2 regions of the Rhizobium sp. G187 genome follow, and region 2 is predicted to be linked to the other one. Evidence: predicted binding sites of a transcription regulator. Region 2 holds the regulator's gene; the other holds the start of a gene.
The links. The regulator PhoB, encoded in region 2, activates phosphate uptake and scavenging genes when phosphate is short. The targets are predictions, from matches to a motif close to TGTCATNNANCTGTCAT.
Positions count from the first base shown of each region.

Region 1 (5,551 bases), on a different contig from region 2:
GGAAACCCTGTCGGCAACAGACATGGCGTCCATCTCCTCGACGGCCATCAGCGGCCTCTCGCCGACCACAGTAAGCACCCTGCAACCCGAGCAGATTGCCGCGCTGACAACTGGTCAGGTCGCAAACCTTACCTATTACCAGCTCCGTGCCTTGACCCCTGTTCAGGTCCAGGCGCTGACCACGACACAGATCGGTTCGATGAATTCGATCCAGCTTGCGACGCTCGGCGCAGACAAGATCGTCAACATGACGACTAGCCAGATTGCGGCGATGAGCCCGACGGCCGTCAACGGCCTGACCGTCGACCAGCTCGGCGCCATGTCGGAGAGCCAGATCGAGGCTTTGACGACAAGTCAGGTCGCCGGACTGAACGCAACCCAGATCACCGCGCTTGGACCGGCAAAGCTGCGCACCTTCACCAGCCAGGAGATTGCCGCGATCAATCCCTATGCGATTCCCGGACTGACGGTGGCGCAGATCTCGAACCTCAGCCAGGCACAGTTGCAGTCCTTCACCGCCACACAGGGCCAGGTGATGAACCCAGACCAGATCGCCGCCGTTCTCGCAGCACTCCAGTCAGCCTGAGGCAAATCGCCAGACCTTCAGTTGCGGATCGTGAATTGAACGCGATCCGCCGGAAAACGGGTGACGGCATACTGGATCGGCAGACCGGCGGGATCGGTGTTCACCGCCCGCGTCACCAGCACGATCGCGCCAGGGGTCAGTTCAAGCTGAGCCACGTCGTCCGGTTCGGCATGCACGGCAGAGATCTCGGTCACGTCGCGGACGTAGTCCGTCACACCTGAGGCCGCGAGCGCCAGCGTGATCGACCCCGAGGCGGCGAAGGATTGATCGATGCCAGCAAATCGAGCCGCTGGAAACCACATGGTTGAACGCGAAACGGCACGGCCATCCGCGCGGCGAACGCCATCCAGCCGCAGCACCTCCGTACCCGCCACAAGCTTCAGCCGCCCGGCAATCTCGGCAGTTGCCGGCTCAACCGCCGATGCCAGCAAAACTCCCTGCAGATCGCGTGCCTGATCGCCGATGCCTTCGGTGAAACGGGTGCGCCTGCCAATCGGGAAGTCGAACTTGTTGCGCCGCTCGATCATCGTGCCACGCCCCTGTACGGAGCGCACGACACCCTCCTGCGCAAGGGCCGCCAGCGCCGCGCGGACCGTATGGCGGTTGACCGAAAATTCCTCTGCAAGCGCGGTCTCGGCCGGCACCATACCCGAGCCATCATAGAGCCCAGCAGCGATATTGGCGCGAATCCGGTCGGAAATCTGCCGCCAGAGCGCGACGCCCCTCTGTCTCTCGATCATTTTCCCCTGCCTTGTCTCATACCCGTGTCACACGATTGTCACCGCGAACGGTTACTTATAAAGTAACTTGTATGGTTGTCTATATTACTAGACATTTAGAGGCCCGACAATGAACCCAGCACGCGATACGCAAATAAATTCGGCAGCATCTCGAAAGCGGGTGGTTGATCTCCTCGCACGTGCCACGCGGAGTGAACTCGAAGACGCCACAGCCAAACTCGATCCCCCACCGAGCTATAGCTCGATCCGCGGCCCGGAGACCGGTCTCGTGATGGTTCGCGGGCGGATCGGTGGCGGGGGATCACCCTTCAACCTGGGTGAGGCAACGATGACGCGTGCGAGCATTCGGCTGGCCGATGGCACCGTCGGCCATGGCTACCGGCTCGGCACAGATCGCCGCGCAGCCATGCTCGCTGCCGTCTTCGATGCCTTGGCGCAGAACGACGCGCACAGTCGCATCCTCGAAGAAGGCCTGCTCGGCGACATCGAAGCCCGTATTGCCGCAGAAGCAGAGCAGTCCCGCAGGGAAACCGCGGCCACCAAGGTCGATTTCTTCACGATGGTCAGAGGAGAAGACTGATGCAGACAGCTTCAGAAAGCCTGGTCGGTGGTTTTGCCGACGCAGTCCATGATGCGCAATCGGTCTTTCGCAGCCTGATGGACGCACTCGCCCGCCCAGGAACGTTGGGCACGGTGACTGAGGTCATCCAGCCACCGCCGCCGCTCGGCATAGCCGCTGGCGCAATCCTGCTGACGCTCTGCGACCATGACACATCGATCTGGCTGACGCCTGCCCTGTTGCGCTCGGCGCTTCCTGCATGGATCGGATTCCATACCGTGGCGCCGCTGGCAGCGGAAAAGAACGAGGCAAAATTCGCATTTGTGGACGCTGGCGCCATGCTGCCACCGCTCTCGCATTTCGCCCTCGGCTCCCAGGAATATCCGGACCGGTCCGCCACTCTGGTAATCGAACTACCCTCTCTGGAAGCCGGGCCGAAATTGCAGCTGACAGGCCCGGGCATTCGTGAAACGGCCACCATCGCGCCGAAGGGTCTGCCCGAGACATTCCTGCGCCAATGGACGGACAACCGAGCGCTCTTCCCGCGCGGTGTCGACGTGGTCCTGACCAGCGGACGACAATTCCTCGCCCTGCCGCGCACAACCAAGATCACGCAGATGGAGGCCTGAGCCATGTATGTTGCCGTCAAGGGTGGCGAAAAAGCCATTGCGAATGCCCACCGATTGCTCGCTGATCGTCGCCGTGGCGACCGGTCCCTGCCCTCCGTCACCATCGACCAGATCGTCGCGCAGTTCGGCCTCGCCGTTGACCGCGTCATGGCGGAAGCCTCGCTTTACGACTGCGCGCTCGCAGCACTTGCCCTCAAGCAGGCGCGCGGCGATATGATCGAAGCAATTTTCCTTCTCCGTGCCTACCGCACCACACTGCCGCGCTTCGGCACCTCACTTCCGATCGACACAGGCAGAATGCGGGTCGAACGCCGCGTTTCCGCCACCTACAAGGACCTGCCCGGCGGACAGTTGCTCGGCCCCACCTTCGACTATACCCATCGCCTGCTCGACCCCTCGCTTCTCGAGGACAGTGCCATCGAGCCCGCGGAAATGCGGATCGAGGCGCCAGAACCGGTAATGCGGGTCTCCGACATTCTCGATGGCGAAGGCTTGATCGAACCGGATGGCGACATGCCGCAGGATCACCTCGCCGGCGACCTGACCCGCGAACCGATGGAATTTCCCATGCCACGCGATCTGCGCCTGCAGGCACTCGCCCGGGGCGACGAGGGTTTCCTGCTCGCACTCGGTTATTCCACCCAGCGCGGCTATGGACGCACTCATCCCTTTGTCGGGGAAATCCGCATGGGCCTGGTCGAGGTCGAATTCGATGTGCCGGAACTCGGCTTCTGTGTCTCGCTTGGCGAGATCCGCGTCACCGAATGCCAGATGGTCAACCAGTTCAAGGGCTCGGCCAAGGCGCCCCCACAATTCACCCGCGGCTACGGCCTGGTCTTCGGCCAGGGCGAGCGCAAAGCCATGTCCATGTCGCTGGTCGATCGGGCGCTCAGAACCCAGGAATTCGGCGAGGATGTCGTCTCCCCCGCCCAGGACGAGGAATTCGTGATTTCCCATTGCGACAACGTCCAGGCGACCGGCTTCGTCGAACATCTGAAGCTGCCACATTACGTCGACTTCCAGGCCGAACTCGATCTCGTCCGCCGTATGCGGGCAAAGCACGATGGCAAGCGAAACGATGAGACAGACCTGAAGGAGGCCGCAGAATGAGCGCGCCGGCAATGGAACTCGCCACCTACAATTTCGCCTATCTGGACGAACAGACCAAGCGCATGATCCGCCGCGCGATCCTGAAGGCGATCGCCATCCCCGGCTATCAGGTGCCGTTTGCGAGCCGTGAAATGCCGATGCCTTATGGCTGGGGCACCGGCGGCGTGCAGGTCACGGCGTCGATCATCGGCCGCGACGACACGCTGAAGGTCATCGATCAGGGCGCTGACGACACGACGAATGCCGTCTCCATCCGCGCCTTCTTCCAGAAGGTCGCCAATGTCGCCGCCACCACCAAGACCAGCGAAGCAACGATCATCCAGACCCGCCACCGCATTCCCGAGGAAAAACTGAAGGAGGGCCAGGTTCTGGTCTATCAGGTGCCGATCCCCGAACCCCTGCGCTTCCTCGAGCCGCGCGAGACCGAGACCCGCAAGATGCATGCGCTGGAAGAATACGGCCTCATGCATGTGAAGCTTTACGAGGACATCGCCAAGCACGGCCGCATCGCCACGACCTATGCCTATCCGGTGAAGGTCGAGGGTCGCTACGTGATGGACCCGTCGCCAACGCCGAAATTCGACAATCCAAAGATGCACATGTCGGAAGCGCTCCAGCTCTTCGGGGCAGGCCGCGAGAAGCGCATCTATGCGGTCCCGCCCTACACCGAGGTCGTGAGCCTCGACTTCGAGGATCACCCCTTCGAGATCCAGACATTCGACAAGCCCTGCGCGCTCTGCGGCGCCCACAACGTCTACCTCGACGAGGTCGTGCTCGACGACAAGGGCGGCCGGATGTTCGTCTGCTCCGATACCGATCACTGCGAGACACGGCAGGCCGAAGGCCATGTCGGCGAGATGCTTGCCCAGAACCCGAAGACACCCAAGGAGGCCGCCGAATGAGCAACCAGCCCCTCTTGAAAGTCCGCCAGCTGTCGAAATTCTATGGCAGCCGCATCGGCTGCACGGAGGTCTCTTTCGACCTCTGGCCGGGTGAAGTGCTGGCTATCGTTGGCGAGAGCGGATCGGGCAAGACGACGCTTCTCAACTGCCTGTCAACCCGGCTGATGCCGACAACCGGCAGCGTCGACTATCACATGCGCGATGGCCAGTACCGCGAACTCTACCATATGAATGAAGCCGAACGCCGCTTTCTCATGCGCACGGACTGGGGTTTTGTCCACCAGAACCCGGCCGACGGATTGCGCATGACGGTCTCGGCCGGCGCAAATGTCGGCGAGCGCCTCATGGCGGTCGGCGACCGCCATTACGGCCGGATCCGCCAGACAGCCACCGAATGGCTGGAACGAGTCGAGATCTCCACCGATCGCATCGACGACCAGCCCCGCGCCTTTTCCGGCGGCATGCGCCAACGCCTGCAGATCGCCCGCAATCTCGTCACCGGTCCCCGCCTCGTCTTCATGGATGAGCCGACAGGCGGCCTCGATGTTTCGGTCCAGGCACGCCTGCTCGATCTCGTCCGCGGCCTTGTCAACGATCTCGGGCTATCGGCCATCGTCGTGACCCACGACCTCGCGGTTGCCCGCCTGCTCTCGCACCGGATGATGGTGATGAAGGACGGCCATGTGATCGAACACGGTCTGACCGACCGCGTGCTTGATGATCCACGGGAACCTTACACCCAGCTGCTCGTCTCCTCGATCCTGCAAGTCTGACCGGCGTCGCGAAAGGAAAAAACCATGCCCACTCCCCTCGTCGTCTCAGAGGTGTGCAAGAGCTTCACCATGCATCTGCGCGGCGGCCTCGTTCTCCCCGTCGTCTCTGACGTCTCCTTCTCGGTCGTATCGGGCGAATGTGTCGTCCTCGGCGGTCCCTCCGGCGTCGGCAAGAGCTCGATCCTCAAGATGCTCTATGGCAATTATGCCGTCGATGCCGGCCAGATCCTCGTCACCCACCAGGACCGGATC
Region 1 is NZ_JBPUGM010000004.1:217,264-222,814, forward strand. Features, by position in the region: gene ACSV9I_RS13555 (beta strand repeat-containing protein) at 1-586, shown strand, start outside; gene phnF (phosphonate metabolism transcriptional regulator PhnF) at 604-1,326, opposite strand; gene phnG (phosphonate C-P lyase system protein PhnG) at 1,436-1,906, shown strand; gene phnH (phosphonate C-P lyase system protein PhnH) at 1,906-2,514, shown strand; gene ACSV9I_RS13575 (carbon-phosphorus lyase complex subunit PhnI) at 2,518-3,624, shown strand; gene ACSV9I_RS13580 (alpha-D-ribose 1-methylphosphonate 5-phosphate C-P-lyase PhnJ) at 3,636-4,526, shown strand; gene phnK (phosphonate C-P lyase system protein PhnK) at 4,523-5,299, shown strand; gene phnL (phosphonate C-P lyase system protein PhnL) at 5,324-5,551, shown strand, end outside.
Region 1: the regulator PhoB is predicted to act here: its motif matches at 1,352-1,368, upstream of phnF (phosphonate metabolism transcriptional regulator PhnF).

Region 2 (5,551 bases):
TTGACTTGCTCGCTGCTGGACGCATCGACGGCTACTACAAGGGCCGTGTGACCATGGACAGCGCGAAGCTGGACAGGAATGTCTCGCCAGAGCAGCTGGCGCTTGCCGACACGTTGAAGCAGGCCGGTATCCTGGTGACCAAGTTCAACTGGTCCTTCTTCACCTCGCCAGATGCTTCGGACACGCGTCCGGAAGCCGCAGGCCTCGGCATCGCGATCATCGGATCGGCCTATATGATGCTGATCGTCCTGGTTCTGTCGCTGCCAATCGGCGTCGCCACCTCGATCTATCTTGAGGAGTTTGCGCCGCAGAACTGGTTTACCGATCTGATCGAGGTGAACATCGCCAATCTGGCGGCCGTGCCCTCCATCGTCTTCGGGATCCTGGGCCTTGCCGTTCTGATCAACTTCGTCGGCCTGCCGCAGTCGGCGCCCGTCGTCGGTGGTCTCGTTCTGACCCTGATGACGCTCCCGACCATCATCATTGCCACACGTTCGGCGCTGAAGGCAGTGCCGCCGTCGATCCGGGATGCGGCACTCGGCGTGGGTGCCTCGAAGATGCAGTCGATCTTCCACCACGTCCTGCCGCTCGCCATGCCGGGCATCCTGACCGGTGCGATCATTGGTCTTGCTCGCGCCCTCGGCGAAACGGCGCCGCTCCTGCTCATTGGCATGGTGGCTTTCGTCAAGGAATTCCCAGCCGGTCCGCCGGATGGTTTCTTCCAGCCCGCCTCGGCGCTGCCGGTCCAGGTCTACAACTGGACGCAGCGCGGCGACCCGGCCTTTGTTGAGCGTGCCTCTGGCGCCATCATCGTCCTGCTGGTCTTCCTGATCCTGATGAACTTGGTAGCAATCATTCTGCGTCGCCGGTTTGAGCGTCGTTGGTAAGGGGGTGTATGATGATGAACAATCTCTCGACTAAGATGACCACGACGAAAGCGCCAATCATGACTGAATCCAAGATCACCGCACGCGATGTGCAGGTTTACTACGGCGAGAAGCAGGCCCTGCGCGATGTGAACATCGAGATCCGTCCGCGCTCTGTCACCGCCTTCATTGGCCCGTCGGGCTGCGGCAAGTCGACCTTCCTGCGTTGCATCAACCGGATGAACGACACGATCGCCAGCTGCCGCGTCGAGGGCAATATCCTGATCGACGCCGAGAATATCTACGACGCGAAGGTTGACCCCGTACAGCTGCGCGCCAAGGTCGGCATGGTCTTCCAGAAGCCGAACCCGTTCCCGAAGTCGATCTACGAGAACGTCGCCTACGGCCCGCGCATCCACGGTCTGGCCAAGAACAAGGCGGACCTTGATGAGATCGTGTCCGTTGCCCTGCAAAAGGCAGGCCTGTGGAACGAGGTGAAGGATCGTCTCGATGCCGCTGGCACCGGCCTTTCCGGTGGTCAGCAGCAGCGTCTGTGCATCGCGCGCGCCGTGGCCGTCAGCCCGGAAGTGATCCTCATGGACGAACCCTGCTCGGCACTGGACCCGATCGCGACCGCCAAGGTCGAGGAGCTGATCCACGAACTGCGCGAGAACTTCACCATCGTGATCGTCACCCATTCCATGCAGCAGGCGGCCCGCGTGTCGCAGCGGACGGCGATGTTCCATCTCGGCGAACTCGTCGAAGAAAACGACACCGACAAGATGTTCACCAACCCGGATGACCAGCGCACCCAGGATTACATCATGGGCCGCTTCGGCTGAGCCGAAAACAGACCCACGGCCCAACCCAATTCAAGGAATATCCGCGATGGCTTCGACCCATATCTATTCGGCTTTCGATGAAGAACTGAAATTCCTGATGCGCCGCATCTCCGAAATGGGAGGTCTCGCGGAGCAGATGGTCGCCGAAAGCGTACGCGCCCTGGTGAATTCCGATGCGGCTCTCGCTCAGAAGATCATTTCCGACGACGTCCTGATGGACGCGATGGAAAAGGAAATCGGCGAAAAGGCCGTGATCACCATTGCCAAGCGCCAGCCGGTTGCCGCCGACCTGCGCGAGATCATCGGCGCCCTGCGCATCGCAGCGGATTTGGAACGCGTCGGCGACCTCGGCAAGAGCAACTCCAAGCGCGTGGTTGCCATCCAGGCGACGGGCGTTCCGCGCAAGCTCGCCCGCGGCCTTGAGCATCTCTCGGATCTGGCGCTCGCTCAGCTCAAGGAAGTGCTCGACGTCTACACGACCCGCTCCGCCGAAAAGGCGAAGTCGATCCGGGACCGCGACGAAGAGATCGACTCGATCTATACTTCGCTGTTCCGCGAGCTGCTGACCTACATGATGGAAGATCCGCGCAACATCACCAGCTGCACGCATCTCCTGTTCTGCGCCAAGAACATCGAGCGTATCGGCGACCACGCCACGAACATCGCCGAGACCATCTACTACATGACCACCGGGGCAGCACCCGAGGGCGAGCGTCCGAAGGAAGACCTCACCTCATCAGTCGGTGCGATAACCGAGTAACCGGGTCCCGAGACGAGGTGACGTTCTGATGCAGCCGAAGATTGCCGTCGTGGAAGACGAGGAGGCGCTGAGCGTTCTCCTGCGCTACAATCTCGAAGCCGAAGGCTATGAGGTCGAGACCATCATGCGGGGCGACGAAGCCGAAATTCGGCTTCAGGAGCGGGTTCCCGATCTGCTTCTGCTCGATTGGATGCTCCCGGGTGTGTCGGGAATCGAGCTCTGCCGTCGCCTGCGCATGCGGCCGGAAACCGAACGGCTTCCGATCATCATGCTCACGGCACGGGGTGAAGAGAGCGAGCGCGTCCGCGGTCTGGCCACGGGTGCTGACGACTATGTCGTCAAGCCCTTCTCCACGCCGGAACTCATGGCCCGGGTCAAGGCCATGCTGCGCCGTGCCAAGCCCGAAGTCCTGTCCAGCGTCTTGCGTTGTGGTGATATCGAGCTGGATCGCGAAACCCATCGCGTTCACCGCAAGAGCCGCGAAGTGCGGCTTGGGCCTACCGAGTTCCGCCTGCTGGAATTTTTGATGGTTTCCCCGGGTCGCGTCTTTTCACGCTCTCAGCTGCTCGACGGCGTCTGGGGTCATGATATCTATGTCGACGAACGCACGGTTGATGTGCATGTGGGACGCCTGCGCAAGGCGTTGAACTTCTCCAACATGCAGGATGTGATCCGCACTGTACGCGGCGCGGGCTATTCCATGGAAGCCTGATCCGAACGCCATCTATTCCAGCAAAAGGCCGCCCCGGGAAACCGCGGGCGGCCTTTTGATGCATGCGGTATGCACAAACGAAAACAGGCCCCGAAGGGCCTGTCTGATGATCGCTGAACTCGTTTTAACGAGCGGCCCGGCGACGATCGCTGACCGGCTGGTAGGCGAGCTTCGCATGATACGTGCAATAGGGCGACGCGTCGTTGATCTCGCAGCCGCAAAAGTGGAAATCGTCCTTCATCGGGTCGCCGATCGGCCATTTGCAGGTCCGCTCGGTCAGTTCCGTCAGGGCGAGGCGGCGCGAAATCGGCACCACCACGTTGAGCGCCTGGCGCGGAGCGGCCTGCTCGAAAATCTCGATCGCCGCATCTTCCTTCAGCGCGACCGAACCGGATGCCCGTGCTGCGGGGCGTGCCGTTGCAGCCTGCGGGCGTGCCGGAAAACCGGCGGGACGCGGCGCCGGCGCCGGGCGCTTTGCCGGACGCGGCGTGCTTGTGCTGCCGCCGGCCTTGGCGCGGCCGGGCAGGTTCAGGCGATGGACCTTGCCAATGACGGCGTTGCGGCTGACGCCGCCACCCAATTGTGCTGCGATCTGACTTGCGCTGAGGCCATCGGCCCACAGACGCTTCAGTTTTTCAACTCTGTCATCTGACCATTGTGCGTTTGCGTTCATGCCATATCTCTCCGCCGCTAGCGTGTTCATGGCAGAATCCGTCACCGTCGCCGCGGATGAATCCGCGGCAGCCCGCCTCGTAACTTTTGGTGATCAATTCCGCCGCATCAACTCGATTTATTGAAAGTTAACCTAGTGTCCGGGTGACTCCGTGACAAGAGTCGGGAGAATCATCTGGAATCGATTTCGCGGTTTTCCCCAACTTGCTGGACGAGTGAGTCAAGTATGCAACAGGTCGAAATATTCGAATGGTTTGCTGTCGCGGTGCCCGTGTATGCGCCCCGCAAGCCCTTGTAGCCGTGACTTTCGTTGACATTGCAATGCGAAGTGCGGATAGTGCCGGCGCCGCCGTAAGGCGGCATTTTCAATTTGTCCCTTCTGCTTTGCGAGTGGATGGGCCGTTCCAGGAAGGATCTCCGCTGATGGCTGATGCGACGCCGCTCTACCAGACCTACAATCGGGCGCCGATGCGCTTCGAGCGAGGTGAGGGCGTCTGGCTGATCACGGAAAAGGGCGAGCGCTATCTGGATTTTGCCGCTGGCGTCGCGGTGAACTCATTGGGCCACGCCCATCCGCATCTGGTGGACGCGCTGAAGGCGCAGGCCGACAAGGTCTGGCATGTGTCCAACCTCTATGAAGTGCCTGGCCAGGAAGAACTCGGTCGGCGGCTGACAGAGGCCACATTTGCCGACCGTGTCTTTTTCACCAATTCGGGTGCCGAAGCGCTGGAATGCGCCATCAAGACGGCGCGCCGCTACCATTTCGCCAAAGGCCATCCGGAGAAGTTCCACATCATCACGATGGAAGGCGCATTCCACGGACGCACCATCGCCACCATCGCGGCCGGCGGCCAGGAAAAATACCTGGAAGGCTTCGGTCCAAAGGCGCCAGGATTTGATCAGGTCCCCTTCGGTGATCTTGATGCGGTCAAGGCTGCAATCACGGATGCGACGGCTGCTGTTCTCGTCGAGCCCGTTCAGGGTGAGGGCGGTATTCGTCCGATCCCGGTCGAGATGCTGCGAGCCTTGCGTGACATCTGCGATGAACACGGACTGCTCCTGATCCTTGATGAAGTTCAGTGCGGCGTCGGCCGGACCGGCAAGCTCTTCGCCTATGAATGGGCCGGCATCACGCCCGATATCATGGCGGTCGCCAAGGGTATCGGTGGCGGCTTTCCGCTCGGCGCTTGCCTTGCAACGGATGACGCAGCTGAAGGCATGAAGGCTGGAACCCATGGCTCCACCTATGGCGGCAACCCGCTGGCCATGGCTGTCGGCAATGCCGTTCTCGACGTCGTTCTTGCGGACGGCTTCCTGGAGCATGTTCGCGACACGGCGCTGGTGTTCCGCCAGGGGCTGGCATCGCTGAAGGATCGCTTCCCGGATGTTATCGAGGATATCAGGGGCGAAGGCCTGATGCTCGGCATCAAGGCGAAGATTCCGAATGTCGAGCTGCTCATGGCGATGCGCGCCGAGCACTTGCTAGGCGTTCCGGCCGGCGACAACGTCATCCGCCTGTTGCCGCCGCTGACGGTGACGGCCGAAGAAGCGCGCGATGGTCTCGCCCGCATCGAGCGCGCTGCAGAGCGCGTGCGTGAAACCCTCGCCAAGTCTGCGTGATACGACCGGACCACAATACCGAGAAAGCCGAGAACAGGTAGTTTAGATGGCATCCCCGAAGCATTTCCTCGATCTTTCC
Region 2 is NZ_JBPUGM010000006.1:210,280-215,830, forward strand. Features, by position in the region: gene pstA (phosphate ABC transporter permease PstA) at 1-887, shown strand, start outside; gene pstB (phosphate ABC transporter ATP-binding protein PstB) at 923-1,708, shown strand; gene phoU (phosphate signaling complex protein PhoU) at 1,755-2,468, shown strand; gene phoB (phosphate regulon transcriptional regulator PhoB) at 2,497-3,180, shown strand; gene ACSV9I_RS17965 (GcrA family cell cycle regulator) at 3,305-3,853, opposite strand; gene ACSV9I_RS17970 (aspartate aminotransferase family protein) at 4,276-5,472, shown strand; gene argF (ornithine carbamoyltransferase) at 5,519-5,551, shown strand, end outside.